DNA from 2 places in the Suipraeoptans intestinalis genome. Region 1 is predicted to be linked to the other one. Evidence: a T-box and tRNA genes for the amino acid it is inferred to sense, from the RefSeq annotation. Region 1 holds a T-box; the other holds one or more tRNA genes.
What was found. A T-box is a leader RNA that pairs with one kind of tRNA and senses whether it is charged. The one in region 1 lies ahead of SOW26_RS00590 (valine--tRNA ligase), so its partner is inferred to be a tRNA-Val.
Positions count from the first base shown of each region.

Region 2: it encodes a tRNA-Val, which carries the amino acid that the T-box ahead of SOW26_RS00590 (valine--tRNA ligase) is inferred to sense. The anticodon was not compared.

Region 1 covers NZ_JAXFXH010000002.1:98,769-106,584, reverse strand. Annotated here, with positions in the region: gene hydG ([FeFe] hydrogenase H-cluster radical SAM maturase HydG) at 1-1,369, opposite strand, end outside; gene hydE ([FeFe] hydrogenase H-cluster radical SAM maturase HydE) at 1,362-2,486, opposite strand; T-box leader at 2,758-2,981, shown strand; gene SOW26_RS00590 (valine--tRNA ligase) at 3,195-5,846, shown strand; gene SOW26_RS00585 (LTA synthase family protein) at 5,862-7,816, shown strand, end outside.
Region 2 covers NZ_JAXFXH010000020.1:40,224-48,039, reverse strand. Annotated here, with positions in the region: gene SOW26_RS07515 (CPBP family glutamic-type intramembrane protease) at 1-191, opposite strand, end outside; gene SOW26_RS07510 (hypothetical protein) at 353-508, opposite strand; gene SOW26_RS07505 (GNAT family N-acetyltransferase) at 559-1,650, opposite strand; gene ispF (2-C-methyl-D-erythritol 2,4-cyclodiphosphate synthase) at 1,589-2,134, opposite strand; gene SOW26_RS07495 (hypothetical protein) at 2,243-2,497, opposite strand; tRNA gene SOW26_RS07490 (tRNA-Met) at 2,600-2,673, opposite strand; tRNA gene SOW26_RS07485 (tRNA-Val) at 2,688-2,760, opposite strand; gene gdhA (NADP-specific glutamate dehydrogenase) at 3,069-4,403, opposite strand; gene SOW26_RS07475 (phosphoribosylformylglycinamidine synthase) at 4,641-7,816, opposite strand, start outside.

The sequences.
Region 1 (7,816 bases):
GTACGACAGAGCGGGCTTTCAGATTAGGAACATTGGCAACCTCCCGGTCGATGATGGTCTCTCCCAAAGCTCTGGTGGAAGGTGAGGCGTAATCCATCAGATATTCCTGAAGGGTCATCAGTGCGTTGGGGTGACAGCAGTTCTGGATCTGGCCGCTTTTGCAGAGGGACATAAACCGGTCGCCGGTCCGACCCTCCCGGTAACAGGCGGTGCAGAAGCTGGGAATATAGTCCATTTCCATCAGCCAGTGTACCACCTCATCCAGAGTACGGTCGTCATTGATATCAAACTGCTTGGAATTGTCTTCGTCGGTTTCCGGCTGGTAGTATCCCCCTACGCTGGTTTTGGAGCCGCCGCTGATCTGGGAGATCCCTAGCTGTAGGACTCGTTGGCGAACATCTTTACTCTCGCGGGTAGAGACGATCATGCCGGTGTAGGGAACAGAGATCCGGATACAGGCTACGATTTTTTCAAAGGTTGCATCGTCAATTCCGTTTTTAAAGGAAGAAGAATCAATGTCGTCTGCATCTCTGAGCCGGGGAACGCTGATGGTGTGAGGACCGACGCCGAAGGCAGCCTCCAGATGCTCGGCATGCATCAAAAGTCCGGCAAATTCATAGCGGTATTTGTCCAATCCAAAGAGGACTCCGATCCCCACATCATCCACACCGCCTTCCATGGCGCGATCCATGGCCTCCGTATGATAATCATAGTCGTGCTTGGGACCGGCAGGATGCAGCTTCAGGTAACTTTCCTTATGGTAAGTTTCCTGAAACAGGATATAAGTACCGATGCCGGCTTCTTTTAGCAGGCGGTAATTATCTGTGGTCGTGGCGGCGATATTAATGTTGGCACGGCGTATCGCTCCGTTTTTATGCCGGATACTGTAGATCGTCTCGATGGATTCCAGATAGTAGTCCATGGTATTATGAACGGGATCCTCTCCGGCTTCCAGCGCAAGACGCTTATGTCCCATATCCTGGAGTGCGATGACTTCTCTACGGATCTCCTCCTGGGTCAGCTTTTTTCTCCGGATCGTCTTGTTTTTCAGATGGTAGGGACAATAGGTACAGCCATTGACACAATAATTGGAAAGATACAGCGGGGCAAACAAAACGATGCGGTTGCCGTAAAAATCTTTCTTGATCTGCTGAGCAAGGCGGAAGATTTTTTCGTTAAGCTGTGGATCCTGACAGGCAAGAAGAAGAGAGGCTTCCCGGTGAGAAAGTCCTTTTCTGAGCGCTGCCTTTTGGATCAGAGCTTCCATCAGAGCCGTGTTGTGGCAGTTTTCATCGGCATAGGCCAGCGTATCCAAAATCTCCTGGTGATTGATAAAATCTTCTGCGTGTTTGGAATGAACGTCATACATAAGGGTATCCTCCTTTTGAGTCTATGGGATTGATAGCGGCAGAGTAGGAATCCAGGTTCAGGGAATCTCCTCTGGCAGTTGTGATCTGGTATCCGATGGAGTTGACCCGTCTTTCCAGACAGACACGGCACTCTGCGGCTTCGTCGCCGGTACAGATCTTGTTGTCATATAAAGCGTAATCCTTTCGCACAGAAGTGGGAGAAAGGTTGGGCATTACTACATTAGCGCCGGCCAGAATCCCCAGTTCCCTGCCTTTGGGATGAATCGTGCCTAAGGCGGTGGTGGCCGGTAGCAGGACTTTGGGCAGCAGGAGCCTTAAGAGCGCCAGTAAAAACAGAGTCTTTTCCAAAGTACCTGCCGATTTTTTTGCAAAAGGTGTGGCATGATGGGGGATAAAAGGTCCGATCCCCACCATCTGAGGATTCAGGCGGGTAATAAACAGCAGATCCTCTGCCAGATGTTGGTCGGTTTGAAAGGGAGAACCCACCATGAATCCGGTTCCGACCTGATACCCGATCTCTTTTAAAGTCCAGAGGCAGTCCTGCCGGTGTCCGGCAGACAAAGAAGCAGGATGCAGCTTACTGTAGTGTGTATGCTGAAAGGTTTCGTGACGGAGCAGATAACGGTCGGCTCCCGCATCAAACAGCCGTTGATAGCTGTTACGGTCACGTTCTCCTACAGACAGGGTAATGGCACAGTCGGGATAGGACGTCTTGATCCGCTCCACTAGAGGAACCAGGCGGGCATCGGTATAATATCCATCTTCTCCGCCCTGCAGTACAAAGGTACGGAATCCCAGCCGGTAGCCGATGCGGCAGCAGGAGAGGATTTCCTCCGGACTCAGACGGTACCGGGAGGCGGTGGGGTTGCTTTTTCGTATCCCACAGTAATAGCAGTCGTTCCTGCAGTAGTTGGTAAATTCGATCAGTCCCCGCACGTAGACGTCCGTGCCATAATGCTTCTGGCGGACTTTTCTGGCGAGAGCAAACAGATATTCCGAAAATTCGGGAGACTGCCCCTGAAGCAGCGTCACCCATTCCTCCCGATCCAGCTGCTGGGTATCCGCCAGCTTTTGGACAAGGGCTTTTAAATGTGAAGTTTCTTCCATAAAGGTCATCCTTTGCTATAAGGTAGATTATCGGTAAAAAACAAAAGGCCTGCGCAAGAAAGGCAGGTCGTAAGCGGGCGCCATAGGCTTTGGAATGAAAAAACCACAGGGCGGGATCCGTGGGGAAAGCCTTCACTGTCGTGGCCTGTTTGATAAAAAAATTATAGCATGGTGAGAAATGGGACACAATATAAGTTTGGTTTTTAACAGGATCCTTAAAATTCCATGAAGTCGCTTGACAAACAAAGGCAGGATGACTATCATATTCAGTAATTGATTGCAAAAGGCAGTGAAGAAGAGGAGTACATATCATCCCTTTTTCAGAGAGGAATTCCCACAGGCTGAAAGGAAATCCAAAGGACAGAGATATGGAAGGTAGCTTCGGAGCCCGGTCGGTGAATCTGGAAGACGAACCGGCTGCGAGTCGTTCCCGTTAAAGAACAGGATGAGTGTGCGGAGAAGGTCCGCATGAAAAAGGTGGTACCGCGATTCGTCGCCCTTTACAGACATTGTAGAGGGTATTTTTTATTTCATGGGATCACGCCCTGCGATGCGGGATTTCTTCTGCGTTTTATGGGAAGACCTTCTGTGAAATAAAACATGTTCTGCCGGATAGCACTGCGGCGGTATGGAGGGCGTTGCAAAAGGGCCCGCCGATATCTGAAGAGGGATCTAAAGGGAATAGCAGAAGATATTTGAGGAGAAAGGAAAAAGAAAATGGGAAAAAAGATGGATACAACTTATGATCCAAAAGCGATCGAAGCGAAATTATATGAAGAGTGGTGCGAAAAGAAGTTTTTCCATGCGGAAGTAGACCGCAGCAAACGACCGTTTACCACAGTGATGCCGCCGCCGAATATTACAGGAAGGCTGCATATGGGACATGCGCTGGACAACACCCTGCAGGATATCCTGATCCGCTACAAGAGGATGAAGGGCTTTCATGCACTTTGGATCCCGGGAACCGACCATGCAGCCATTTCCACAGAGGTAAAGGTGACAAACCAGCTAAAGGAAGAAGGGATCGATAAAAAAGAACTGGGCAGGGAAAAGTTTTTGGAGAGGACCTGGCAATGGAAGGAAGAATATGCGGGAACCATTGAAGCGCAGCTGAAAAAACTGGGGGTATCCTGTGACTGGGACAGAGAACGGTTTACCATGGATGCAGGATGCTCCAAAGCAGTGGAAGAGGTTTTCATCCGCCTGTACGAAAAGGGCTATATCTATAAAGGGCCAAGGATCATCAACTGGTGTCCGGTCTGCAAGACCTCCCTTTCTGATGCAGAAGTAGAGCATGAAGAACAGGAAGGCAGCTTCTGGCATATCCGTTATCCCATTACGGGGACAAAAGAGTATCTGGAAATCGCAACCACCAGACCGGAGACGATGCTGGGCGACACGGCGATCGCAGTCCATCCGGAGGATGAGAGGTATCAGCACCTGATCGGAAAAACGGCGCTGTTACCATTGGTCAATAAAGAGATCCCCATAGTAGGAGACGCATATGTAGACAGGGAGTTTGGAACGGGAGCGGTGAAGATCACACCGGCTCACGACCCGAACGATTTTGAAGTAGGAAAAAGACACCGGCTTCCGGAGATCCATGTGATGAATGATGACGCCACCATCAACGAGCAGGGGGGAATCTATGCAGGATTGGATCGCTATGAGGCGAGAAAGCGAATCGTGAAAGATCTGGAGGAGCAGGGATATCTGGTGAAGGTCGTTCCCCATTCCCATAATGTAGGAACACACGACAGATGCCATACGACAGTAGAGCCCATGATCAAGCAGCAGTGGTTCGTCAGAATGGAAGAATTGGCAAAGCCTGCTATTGAGGCGGTAAAAAATGGAGAACTGAAATTTGTTCCGGAGCGGTTTGACAAGATCTACCTGCACTGGCTGGAAAATATCCGGGACTGGTGTATTTCCAGACAGATCTGGTGGGGACATAGGATTCCGGCCTACTACTGCCAACACTGTGGGAAAATGGTGGTGTCATCCAAGGAGCCTGCTGTCTGTGAAGCGTGCGGACACACCGGGTTTACCCAGGATGAAGATACGTTGGATACCTGGTTCAGCTCGGCGCTTTGGCCGTTTTCCACTATGGGCTGGCCGGAGCAGACGGAGGATCTGGATTATTTCTACCCCACGGACGTGCTGGTGACGGGATATGATATTATTTTCTTCTGGGTGATCCGGATGGTATTTTCCGGGTATGCCCATACGGGGGTATCTCCTTTCCATACCGTATTCATCCATGGACTGGTGAGAGATTCCCAGGGAAGGAAGATGAGCAAATCTCTGGGAAATGGAATCGACCCGCTGGAGATCATCGAGGAATATGGGGCGGATGCCCTGCGAATGACGCTGATAACCGGAAATGCGCCGGGAAACGATATGCGTTTTTATCAGGAAAAGGTAGAAGCAAGCCGAAATTTTGCCAACAAAGTCTGGAATGCATCTCGGTTTATTTTGATGAACATGGAAGACAAGGAGATTCGCACACCTGATCTGCAGTCTTTGCGTACCGATGATAAATGGATCTTGAGAAGATGCAGTCAGGTGACAAAAGAAGTGACGGACAATCTGGATAAATTTGAGCTGGGGATCGCCCTGTCCAAGATCTACGACTTTATCTGGGATGAGTTCTGCGACTGGTATATCGAACTGGCAAAATACAGGATCTACCATTTTGAGGAAGATGCAAAAGGCGCCAATGATGCGTTGTGGACCCTGCGGGAGGTCCTGAAGCGTTCCCTGAAGCTTCTGCACCCATATATGCCGTTTGTGACGGAAGAGATCTACAGAAGCGTGGCTTCTCAGGAAGAATCTTTGATGATGTCCACCTGGCCGGAGTATGAAGCCTCCTGGGAGTTTGAAAAAGAAGCAGAAATTTTGGGAAGATTCCAGGAGATCATCCGTGGCGTCAGAAATATCCGTGCGGAAATGAATGTGCCAAATTCCAGAAAGGCCAGCGTTTTTGTGGTATCGGAGGATGCAGAGATGAGAGCCGGTCTGGAAACGCTGAAAGAATCGGCGAAAATGATGGCTTCTGCCAGCGACTTCGTGGTATGTGAAAGCAGACCGGATATTTCCGAAGACGCGGTATCCATAGTAGTTCCGGAGGCTACGGTATATCTTCCATTGGAGGAACTGATCGATTTTGAACAGGAAAGGCAAAGGCTGTTGAAAGAGCAGACAAGGCTTCAGGCAGAGATTCTGCGGGCCTCCAACATGCTGAAGAATGAAAAATTTATAAGCAAGGCGCCGCAGGAAAAAGTCCAGGCAGAAAGAGAGAAGCTGGAAACCTACAGGCAGATGGCGGATCAGGTAGCAGAAAGATTAAAAGGGCTGGAAGGAAGATAGCCCGAAGGGGATAGAATGAAAAAGAAATTCAAGCGTCCTATTGACCTGAAAAAGATCTGGGAAACATGCAGACATTTAAAAATTGAAGACATCAAGGAATACAGAAGGCTGCGAAAAGAGCGCAGGGAGAGGATCCTGGAGGAAAGAAGAAACAGTCCAAGAGGGAAACAAATGCAAAAGATATACGGATTTATGAACCGTTTCTCTCTTTTCTTCCATGCGCTTTTGGCCTGTGGGATCAATCTGGGGATCGAAGCGGTGTCCAGGCATTCCCTCATAGAGGCTTTTCAGTACATGACGGGAGTGCCGCTGGTATTTCTGTATAATGCGTTTATGATCTTTTGCACTTTTTCTGTGGTGTATCTGGTGAAACGGAGAGTTTTTGCCAGAATCATTATCAGTGTATTGTGGGGATTTATCGGAGTTTCCAACGGATACATGCTGATGAAGCGAGTCACACCTTTTAATGCACAGGATCTGAAGGTGGCAAAAGACGGGGTTACGCTGATCAATAATTATTTCAATGGATTTGAGCTGATGGTGCTGGTGATCGGAATCGCCGCTGTGGTGGCCTGGGTGATCTCCATGTGGAAAAGAGGCGGACAGTATCAGGGAAAACTCCGGCGAATCCCGGCGCTTCTGGGGATTGCTTTGTGCATTGTCGGATATATCTGGATCACAGATCTGGCGATCGAGAAGCGGGTGGTGTCTACTTATTTTGGGAACATCGCTTTTGCCTATGAGGACTACGGACTTCCCTATTGCTTTATGGCCAGTGTGTTCAATACGGGGATCACAGAGCCCAACAACTACAACGAAAAGGAAATAGACAGGATTACGGAGAATGGCGCGATCAATAAGAACGAAGCAGATAATAAAAGCCAGATGCCAAACATCCTGTTTGTGCAGTTGGAATCCTATTTTGACATCGAGGAAGTGGAATTTTTTACCACCTCTGAGGATGTGACACCAAATCTTCATCAAATGGCGCAGCAGTATTCTACCGGATACTTTAAGGTACCGTCTATCGGAGCCGGAACGGCCAATACGGAGTTTGAGGTGTTGACGGGAATGAACCTGCGTTTTTTTGGGCCGGGAGAGTATCCGTACAAGACCATGCTAAAAGATAATACCTGTGAAAGTGCGGCGACGGCGCTGGCAGCTTTGGGGTACGGAACCCATGCGCTTCACAATAACGGAGGGAATTTTTACAGCCGTTCCAGAGTGTTTAATAACATAGGATTTGATTCCTTTACCAGCAAAGAATTTATGAACATCCTGCAGACGACGGAGAAGGGCTGGGCCAAGGACGACGTACTGCTCCAGCATATTGAGGATGCGATGAACAGTACAGAGCAGCAGGATTTTGTGTTTACTGTCAGCGTACAGGGACATGGGGATTATCCGGCGGAAAAGGTATTGGAAAATCCCAGGATCAAAGTAGAAGGAATTGAAGATGAGGCATTGAAAAACCGTTGGGAATACTATGTGAATCAGGTCTATGAAATGGATCAGTTTGCAGGAAACCTGGTAAAGCAGGTGGAAAAGAGAAAGGAACCTACGGTGATCGTGTTCTATGGGGATCATCTGCCGACGCTGGGGCTGAAGGCGGAGGATCTGAAAGGACGGTACCTGTATGATACCAATTATGTGATCTGGGACAATATCGGATTGACGAAAGAGGACAGGAACATTCCTGCGTATCAGATAGCGGCAGACGTGTTTGACCGACTGGGGATCCATTCCGGAACCGTGTTTAACTACCATCAGGAAAGAAGAAAAACTAAGAAGTATCTGCCGGATCTGGAACTGCTCCAGTATGATCTTCTTTATGGAAAGCAGTACACCTACCGGGATCATACGCCCACAAAGGAGGGGCATATGATCATGGGAATGAGGGATGTGACCCTGGATAAGATCATTCCCCATCTGGGAGCAGGGTACAGCCTTTACGGTACAAATTTTACCAA
Region 2 (7,816 bases), on a different contig from region 1:
CAGAGAGATTGCATGGCCAACGCCTGATAATTTTGCATGGTAGAAAAGCTTACATTTTCTTCCAGCGTTGTTGTCTGGTCTGCCAGTGCAAAATACTGTATGGTGGAATTATAAATTCCCTCTCCAAACATGATGATCGTCACGATCAAAATGTCAAACCAACGTAAGGTTGTCAGTTGTTCCCGTTTCATTTCTTTTTTCGACTCCTCTCCTTCTGATCGGCTCCGCTGCTTTTCTGATTTTGGCCTCTTCTCTGCCGTATTCCTTTGATTTCCGGAATCCTTTTCCCTTCCGGCCATTTTTCTATGGAGCCTATTCTATCAAAGCCGGCTGTCCTCCATCTAACCACCGTCTACTTTTTTTCTGTTTTTCCCTCTTTTTTCCAGGCGGATTCCCCTTCCTTTCCTGCAAAGTCCTTGCAGATCAAATAACGAAACGGCAGAGAATTCTCCCTGCCGCCTTTTGATCGATCCAAACTCCTGTCGCCATCTACCACTTCTGTTTCCATCTGCCAGTGTGGTTTCTCCTGACAATCTGCTTTTTTCCTTTTTTATATCCCTATACCGTTTCATTCAGAAATATCCGGGAAACCGGCACAATGCTTTGTAGCCCGTCTATGGTTTCCTGCGTAAATCCTGCCTCCCCTGCCCAGCTTTCCAGGGACATTGCTCCAAACAGATAGGCTCCCAGCTCCTCGATTTTCACTCTGTCTTTCCCGGCCTTGTCACCTGGTTTGACCTGCAGCAGCCCTCCTTTTTTCCCGGACAAATACACGCTTCCGCAGTTTGCCTCGATCCAGGGATCCTCTATTTCCAAAGCAAAGTCTACGTCCTGCCTCAGATACAGGGTCTCCAAAAAGCGGAGAAGATGTATGATCCGGATCATAATCTTTGGCTTCTTCAATGGCACAGGCTCTGTTTTGGGAAGAAGGATCCCATAGTCTTCCAGAATTCCATGTTTCCTGTACAAAATCAGCGCAGCTCCGTCGCTTTTATATTCCTGCAGAAGTCTCCGGTAATATCCTTCATCCCGTCTGGCATATATCTGATACCGTTCTTCCAGGCAGGCATTCACCCTTTCTGCCATTTCTCGGCAGTCCTTTTCTTCCGCAACCTCCCCGGCTTTTGCCTCCTCCTCTGTCACATATTTTTTACATTGCTGATATACGGTACGAAATCCATAGGGAACATAGATCTTTTCCGAAGCCGGCATCAAAAACGTAAAGGATTCCCCGGATTGATGCATCTCCTCCATTGCCTTTTTCAAAACCATGCCCATATAGCCCCTTTTTCGGTACGCCTTTTCCGTAGCAACCGCCACGATATAGTGAAGTATCTCCTGTCTGGGACCCACCTGCATACGATAAGGATTTAAATGCAGCATCGTCCGGATTCCTCCGTCTTCTTCCAGCACATACATCTGGTTCTCCTTTGTCTTTTCCTTGTAATAATAGTCCACAAAAGAACTACTGTCCTCTGAAAAGACTGTTTCATACAGTTTCCTGGTTGTTCCATGCTCTTCTTTTTCTAATCTGCGCAGCCGCATCCTTCTTCTCCCACTCTTCCTGTCGTTTCCTGCTACACCTTTTTTACCGTTTTGGACAGCCGCATCCTGTACAGCCGCCGCATGCCTGCCGGGGATCCACCGCATAGCTATAATTTTCCACAGTCTCCAGACCTGCTATTGCCTGAGCGGAGATGCCTTCTTCTGCCCCGGTAAATCCCAACCCCTCTTCCGTGGTCGCCTTAATATTGATCTGGGAGATCTGGATCTCCAAAGCTTCTGCCATGGTTTCCCGCATTGCCTGTACATATGGTTTTACCTTTGGCTTCTGCGCAATAATGGTTGCGTCAATATTGCCAATGATATACAGATTTTGATCCAGCAGCTCTCTGACATGCTTTAACAGCATCAGACTGGATATTCCCTTATAGGCCGGATCCGTATCGGGAAAGTGTGTCCCGATATCTCCCAGCGCCGCCGCTCCCAGCAGGGCGTCCATCACTGCATGTACCAGTACGTCTGCGTCCGAGTGTCCCAAAAGACCTTTTTCCCAGGGGATCGTCACTCCCCCCAGTATCAGAGGTCTGCCTTCCACCAGACGATGAACGTCATAGCCCATTCCTATCCGCATCTTCTTCCTCCTTTTCTATCTCCAAGGCTCTGTTGTAATGATTTCCCATAGACTTTCTGCGCCTTCCATCTCCTTCTTTTCCGGCAGATTTTCCCGCAGGTTTCGTCATCAGTCCTCATCTTTTCTGGAAATCAGGTCTTTCACAGAGATCCCTATGGCCCAGATCCCCACCGCCACGCAGACCCCGCTGGCGATCAAAAAGAACGTGCTGTGTGCCGGATGGCTGGCCAATACCTTTCTGGCCAACTGAACCCCTGTAAAAATCAAATATCCTCCTGCCAGTATCCTAAGTAATTCTCTTCCCTTATTTGGCATAATATCTCCTCTTTCTTCTTTCTTCTTTCTTCTTTCTTCTTTCCCCATTCTATCTGTTTCTTCCTGTTTTTGCAATCGCTTCTCCTGTTGCCGAAAAAAAGGATTCAGGCACGCAAAAAAATAAGAGAAACGATACCGTTTCTCCGAAAGTAGCGGGAACTGGATTTGAACCAGCGACACTACGGGTATGAACCGTATGCTCTAGCCAACTGAGCTATCCCGCCATATTGAAAAGATATGGGACCAATAGGGCTCGAACCTATGACCCTCTGCTTGTAAGGCAGATGCTCTCCCAGCTGAGCTATGATCCCATATACACAGTCCGTCTCCGAACCGACTTCGTAATTATACTATGGAGACTTTCTTTTTGTCAATCCCTTTTTTTCATTCCTGAGATTTTTAAACTGTCAAGTGTTAATGCGCACTTTCTTTCTGTCTTCTTGAGATTTGAGATTTCCTTAGATTTTTTAAAGGTCTGGATTTTTCAACTTGAAAAAGTGGGTTTCTTTCACCTACAGCCCGCATAGGAAAAGGCGTTTTTTGCTCTACAAAGAAAAAGCCCCGCAAACACCGGATTTACAGGACTTTCTTCTGTCATTCTTCTGTCAAAAGCTTTCCACTAGCAGATTCCCTGCGCCAGCATCGCGTCCGTTACCTTCTCGAATCCTGCGATATTTGCTCCTACCACGTAGTTTCCTTCTACTCCGTAACGCTTGGCGGCATCTGCCATGTTGTGACAGATATCTACCATGATCTTCTTCAGCTTACTGTCTACTTCCTCAAATGTCCAACTCAGTCTCTCACTGTTTTGCGACATTTCCAAAGCAGATGTTGCGACTCCGCCGGCATTGGCAGCCTTTCCCGGGGCAAACAGCACCTGATTGGCCTGCAGATACTCGGTAGCCTCCAGTGTGGTAGGCATGTTGGCTCCTTCTGCTACCGCCAGGCATCCGTTTGCTACCAGCTGCTTTGCATCCTCCAGATCCAATTCGTTCTGAGTTGCGCAAGGCAATGCAATATCCACCTTCACGGACCATACGCCCTTTCCCGGATGATATTCTGCATTGGGACGGTAATTCTGGTACTCTGTCAGTCTTGCCCGCTTCACCTCTTTGATCTCCTTCAGCGCCTCCACGTCAATCCCTTCTGCGTCATATACCCAGCCGGTGGAATCACTGACCGTCACAACCTTTGCTCCCATCTGCGTCGCTTTCTCTGCCGCATAGATAGCCACATTTCCCGATCCGGAAATGGATACCGTCTTTCCCGCCATTTCCTGTCCGTTTAACTTCAGCATTTCTTCCGTCAGATACAGCAGTCCGTAGCCGGTCGCTTCCTTTCTTGCCAGGGAGCCTCCGTAGCTCAGTCCCTTTCCTGTCAGTACTCCCTCGTATACTCCGCGGATCCTTTTGTACTGCCCGAACATATATCCGATCTCTCTTGCACCTGTTCCAATATCTCCTGCCGGAACGTCTGTATCCGCTCCGATGTATTTACACAGTTCTGTCATAAAGCTCTGGCAAAACGCCATCACTTCTCTGTCTGATTTTCCCTTTGGATCAAAATCCGATCCGCCCTTTCCTCCGCCGATGGGAAGTCCTGTCAGAGAATTTTTAAAGATCTGCTCAAATCCCAGGAACTTGATGATCCCCAGATTCACGGAAGGATGCAGACGCAGCCCTCCCTTGTAGGGTCCGATAGCGCTGTTAAACTGTACCCGGTATCCTGTATTTACCTGTACGTTTCCCTTGTCATCCACCCAGGGTACCCTGAATTTGAACTGTCTCTCCGGCTCTACCAGTCTCTCCAGCAGGCCTTCTCTTCGGAACTCTTCTTCCCGTTCTTCTACCACCACGCGAAGAGATTCCAATACCTCTTTTACCGCCTGATGAAATTCCGGCTCCGCAGGATTTTTCTCTACCACTCTTTCCAAGACTTCATCCACATAAGACATAACTGTATCCTCCTAAAGTATGTATTTTGCAAAAAACAAGGTGCATGCTGTTTTTCTGTGCCTTATTGTAAAGGATTCCTGTGAAAAACACAACGAATTTCCTTCAAAAAACACATTTTTCTGCAACACGCACCTGTCATTCTTTCATTTTACCTGTTTTTTTGGTTGTTTTTTACAGTTTTTAGGTCATTATTGAAACATTTTTATTTTTATGTTTCGTTTTCTTTTTCGCTCTACCTACTTAAAGTACAAAACGCCCGACTCAAATATCTTAAGATCCTGTTCTCCGTAAATATTTTTTGCCACGGACCGGCCTCTTCTTTCCGAATGCGCCATCTTGCCCAGCACTCTTCCATCCGGACTGGTGATCCCTTCGATCCCGCAGTAAGATCCGTTTACATTCCACTCTTCCTCCATAGACAGAACGCCTTCTGTATTGCAGTAAGCCGTAGCAACCTGTCCGCACTCTATCAGTTCCTTCAGACACGCTTCGGACGCTACAAAACGCCCCTCTCCGTGGGAAGCCGGATTGGTATAGACCCCTCCCAGCTCTGCCCCCGCCAGCCAGGGAGATTTGTTACTCATCACCTTCGTATAGACCATCTTGGAAACGTGTCGCCCTATGGAATTGTAGGTCAGCGTAGGCGATTCCTCCGTCTGTCCCGTCACTTTTCCATCGGGAACCAGCCCCAGTTTGATCAGTGCCTGAAAACCGTTACAGATTCCAAGGATCAGTCCGTCTCTCTTCGCCAGAAGATCTTCCAGCGCCTCTTTCAGTTTTGCATGCTGAAATGCCGTTGCAAAAAATTTGGCGGATCCGTCCGGCTCATCTCCCGCGCTGAAGCCTCCCGGAAACATGACGATCTGAGCCTCTCTGATGCTTTTTTCAAATACGGCAACGGAATCCTTGATGTCCTGGGCGCTCAGATTCTTAAAGACCTTGACGTTGGTCTTTGCCCCGGCACGCTCAAAGGCTGCCGCGCTGTCGTATTCACAGTTGGTTCCCGGAAATACCGGAATAAATACTTCCGGCACTGCCACCCTGTGTCTGCATACATAAACATCTTTTGTGTGATAGGGAACCAGCTCCGGCACTTCCTGCTTCGGCGCTTCCTCTGACGCAGTAGGAAATACCCGTTCCAGAGTCCCCGTCCAAAAAGCCTCTGCCTCTTCCAGGGAAATCCTCTCTTTTCTATAGAGAAACTCCGGCGCCTCCGTAACCTGTCCGATCCTTCTTCCTCTGGAGCACAGCTTTTCCCCGGCTCCCTGTGAAACTTCCAGGATCAGATCTCCAAAGGCGGGTGCAAACAGTTCTCCCGTTTCCAGCTCGTCGTCTAAGCGCACGCCCTTCGCATTTCCAAAAGCCATTTTACTGATAGCTGCCACGATTCCGTGACGATCCACGGCATAGGCAGATATGACTCTGTTTGCCCGAATGTCTTCCGTCACCCTACGATATGCCTCTTTTACCTTTTCATAAACGGGCAGGTCGTTCTCATCTCTTGCGATCCGGATCCAAAGCAGCTCATTTCCCGCCTCCTTCAATTCCGGCGTAATGATCTCCCCTTCCCTCGCCACATCTACCGCAAAGGAAACCAGTGTGGGGGGAACGTCGATCTCTTCAAAGGTGCCCGACATGCTGTCTTTGCCTCCGATGGAGGGAAGTCCGAATCCCAGCTGCGCCGCATAGGCTCCCAAAAGAGCCGCCACCGGCTGGCTCCACCTTCTGGGATCTTCCGTCATCCTGCGGAAATATTCCTGGAAGGTGAACCGGATGTTTTCCGGATCTCCCCCTGCCGCCACGATCTTGGCTACCGACTCCGTCACGGCATAGACAGCTCCATGGTATGGGCTCCAGCTGGACAGATAGGGATCAAATCCATAACTCATCAAAGTAACCGTATCGCAGTCGCCCTTCTGCACGGGAAGCTTTGCCGCCATCGCCTGCACTTCCGTCTTCTGAAATCTTCCTCCGTGGGGCATCAGTACCGTTCCTGCGCCGATAGAACCGTCGAACCGTTCCACCAGTCCCTTCTGGGAGCAGACATTTAAATCTGCCAGTGTTTTCAGCCACCTGTCCTTCACTGCTCCTTCCGGTCTTTCCCGGAAAAGGCTGTCCTGCCTTTTGGGCGCCTCCACGATCACCTTCGTTTCCTGATGGGCTCCATTGGTATCCAGGAATCTTCTGGACAGGTTGACGATCTCCTTTCCTCTCCAGAGAAGTACCAGCCTCGGCTCCTCCGTAACCACCGCCACTTTGGTAGCCTCCAGATTCTCTTGTGCCGCATACTGCATAAACGCCTCTGCCTGTGCCGGATCTACTACTACCGCCATACGCTCCTGGGATTCTGAAATGGCGATCTCTGTTCCATCCAGTCCCGCATATTTCTTCGGCACCTGATCCAGATCGATCCGCAGGCCGTCTGCCAGCTCTCCGATCGCCACCGATACTCCGCCTGCTCCGAAGTCATTACACTTCTTGATCAGCCTGCTGACTTCCTCCCGGCGGAACAGGCGCTGGATCTTGCGTTCCGTAGGTGGATTGCCCTTTTGCACCTCTGCGCCGCAGACCCGGGTAGACTCTTCCGTATGAACCTTGGAGGATCCGGTTGCTCCGCCGCACCCGTCTCTTCCTGTACGTCCGCCCAACAGGATGATCACATCCCCCGGATCCGATGTTTCCCGGATCACGGCCCTTCTTGGGGCTGCTCCCAGCACTGCTCCGATCTCCATTCTCTTTGCCACATAGTCCGGATGGTAGATCTCTTTTACCAGTCCGGTGGCCAGACCGATCTGATTGCCATAGGAGCTGTATCCAGCAGCCGCCTCCCTCACCAGCTTTTTTTGAGGCAGCTTGCCTTTTCTTGTCTCTTTTACGGAAACGGTGGGGTCTGCCGCCCCCGTCACACGCATTGCCTGATACACGTAAGTACGTCCGGACAGGGGATCCCGGATGGCTCCTCCAAGACAGGTGGCGGCCCCGCCAAACGGCTCGATCTCCGTAGGATGGTTGTGGGTCTCATTCTTGAAATTCACTAGCCACTCCTCTTTCTCCCCATCTACCTCCACCGGCACTACAATGCTGCACGCGTTGATCTCTTCTGATTCTTCCTGGTCGGAAAGCTTCCCTTCTTTTTTCAGCTTCCGCATAGCCATCAGCGCCAGGTCCATCAGGCAGACAAATTTATCCTTTCGTCCCCCAAAAAGTTCTTCCCTGTCCGTCAGATACTTCCGGTAGGTACCCTCCATCACTTCCCGGTAGTCCCCTTTTTCAAAACAAACCTCCGTCAGTTCCGTGGAAAAGGTGGTGTGACGGCAATGGTCGGACCAGTAAGTATCCAGCACACGGATTTCCGTCATAGACGGATCTCTCTTTTCTTCGGCAGCAAAATAGGTCTGAATATGTGCAAAAT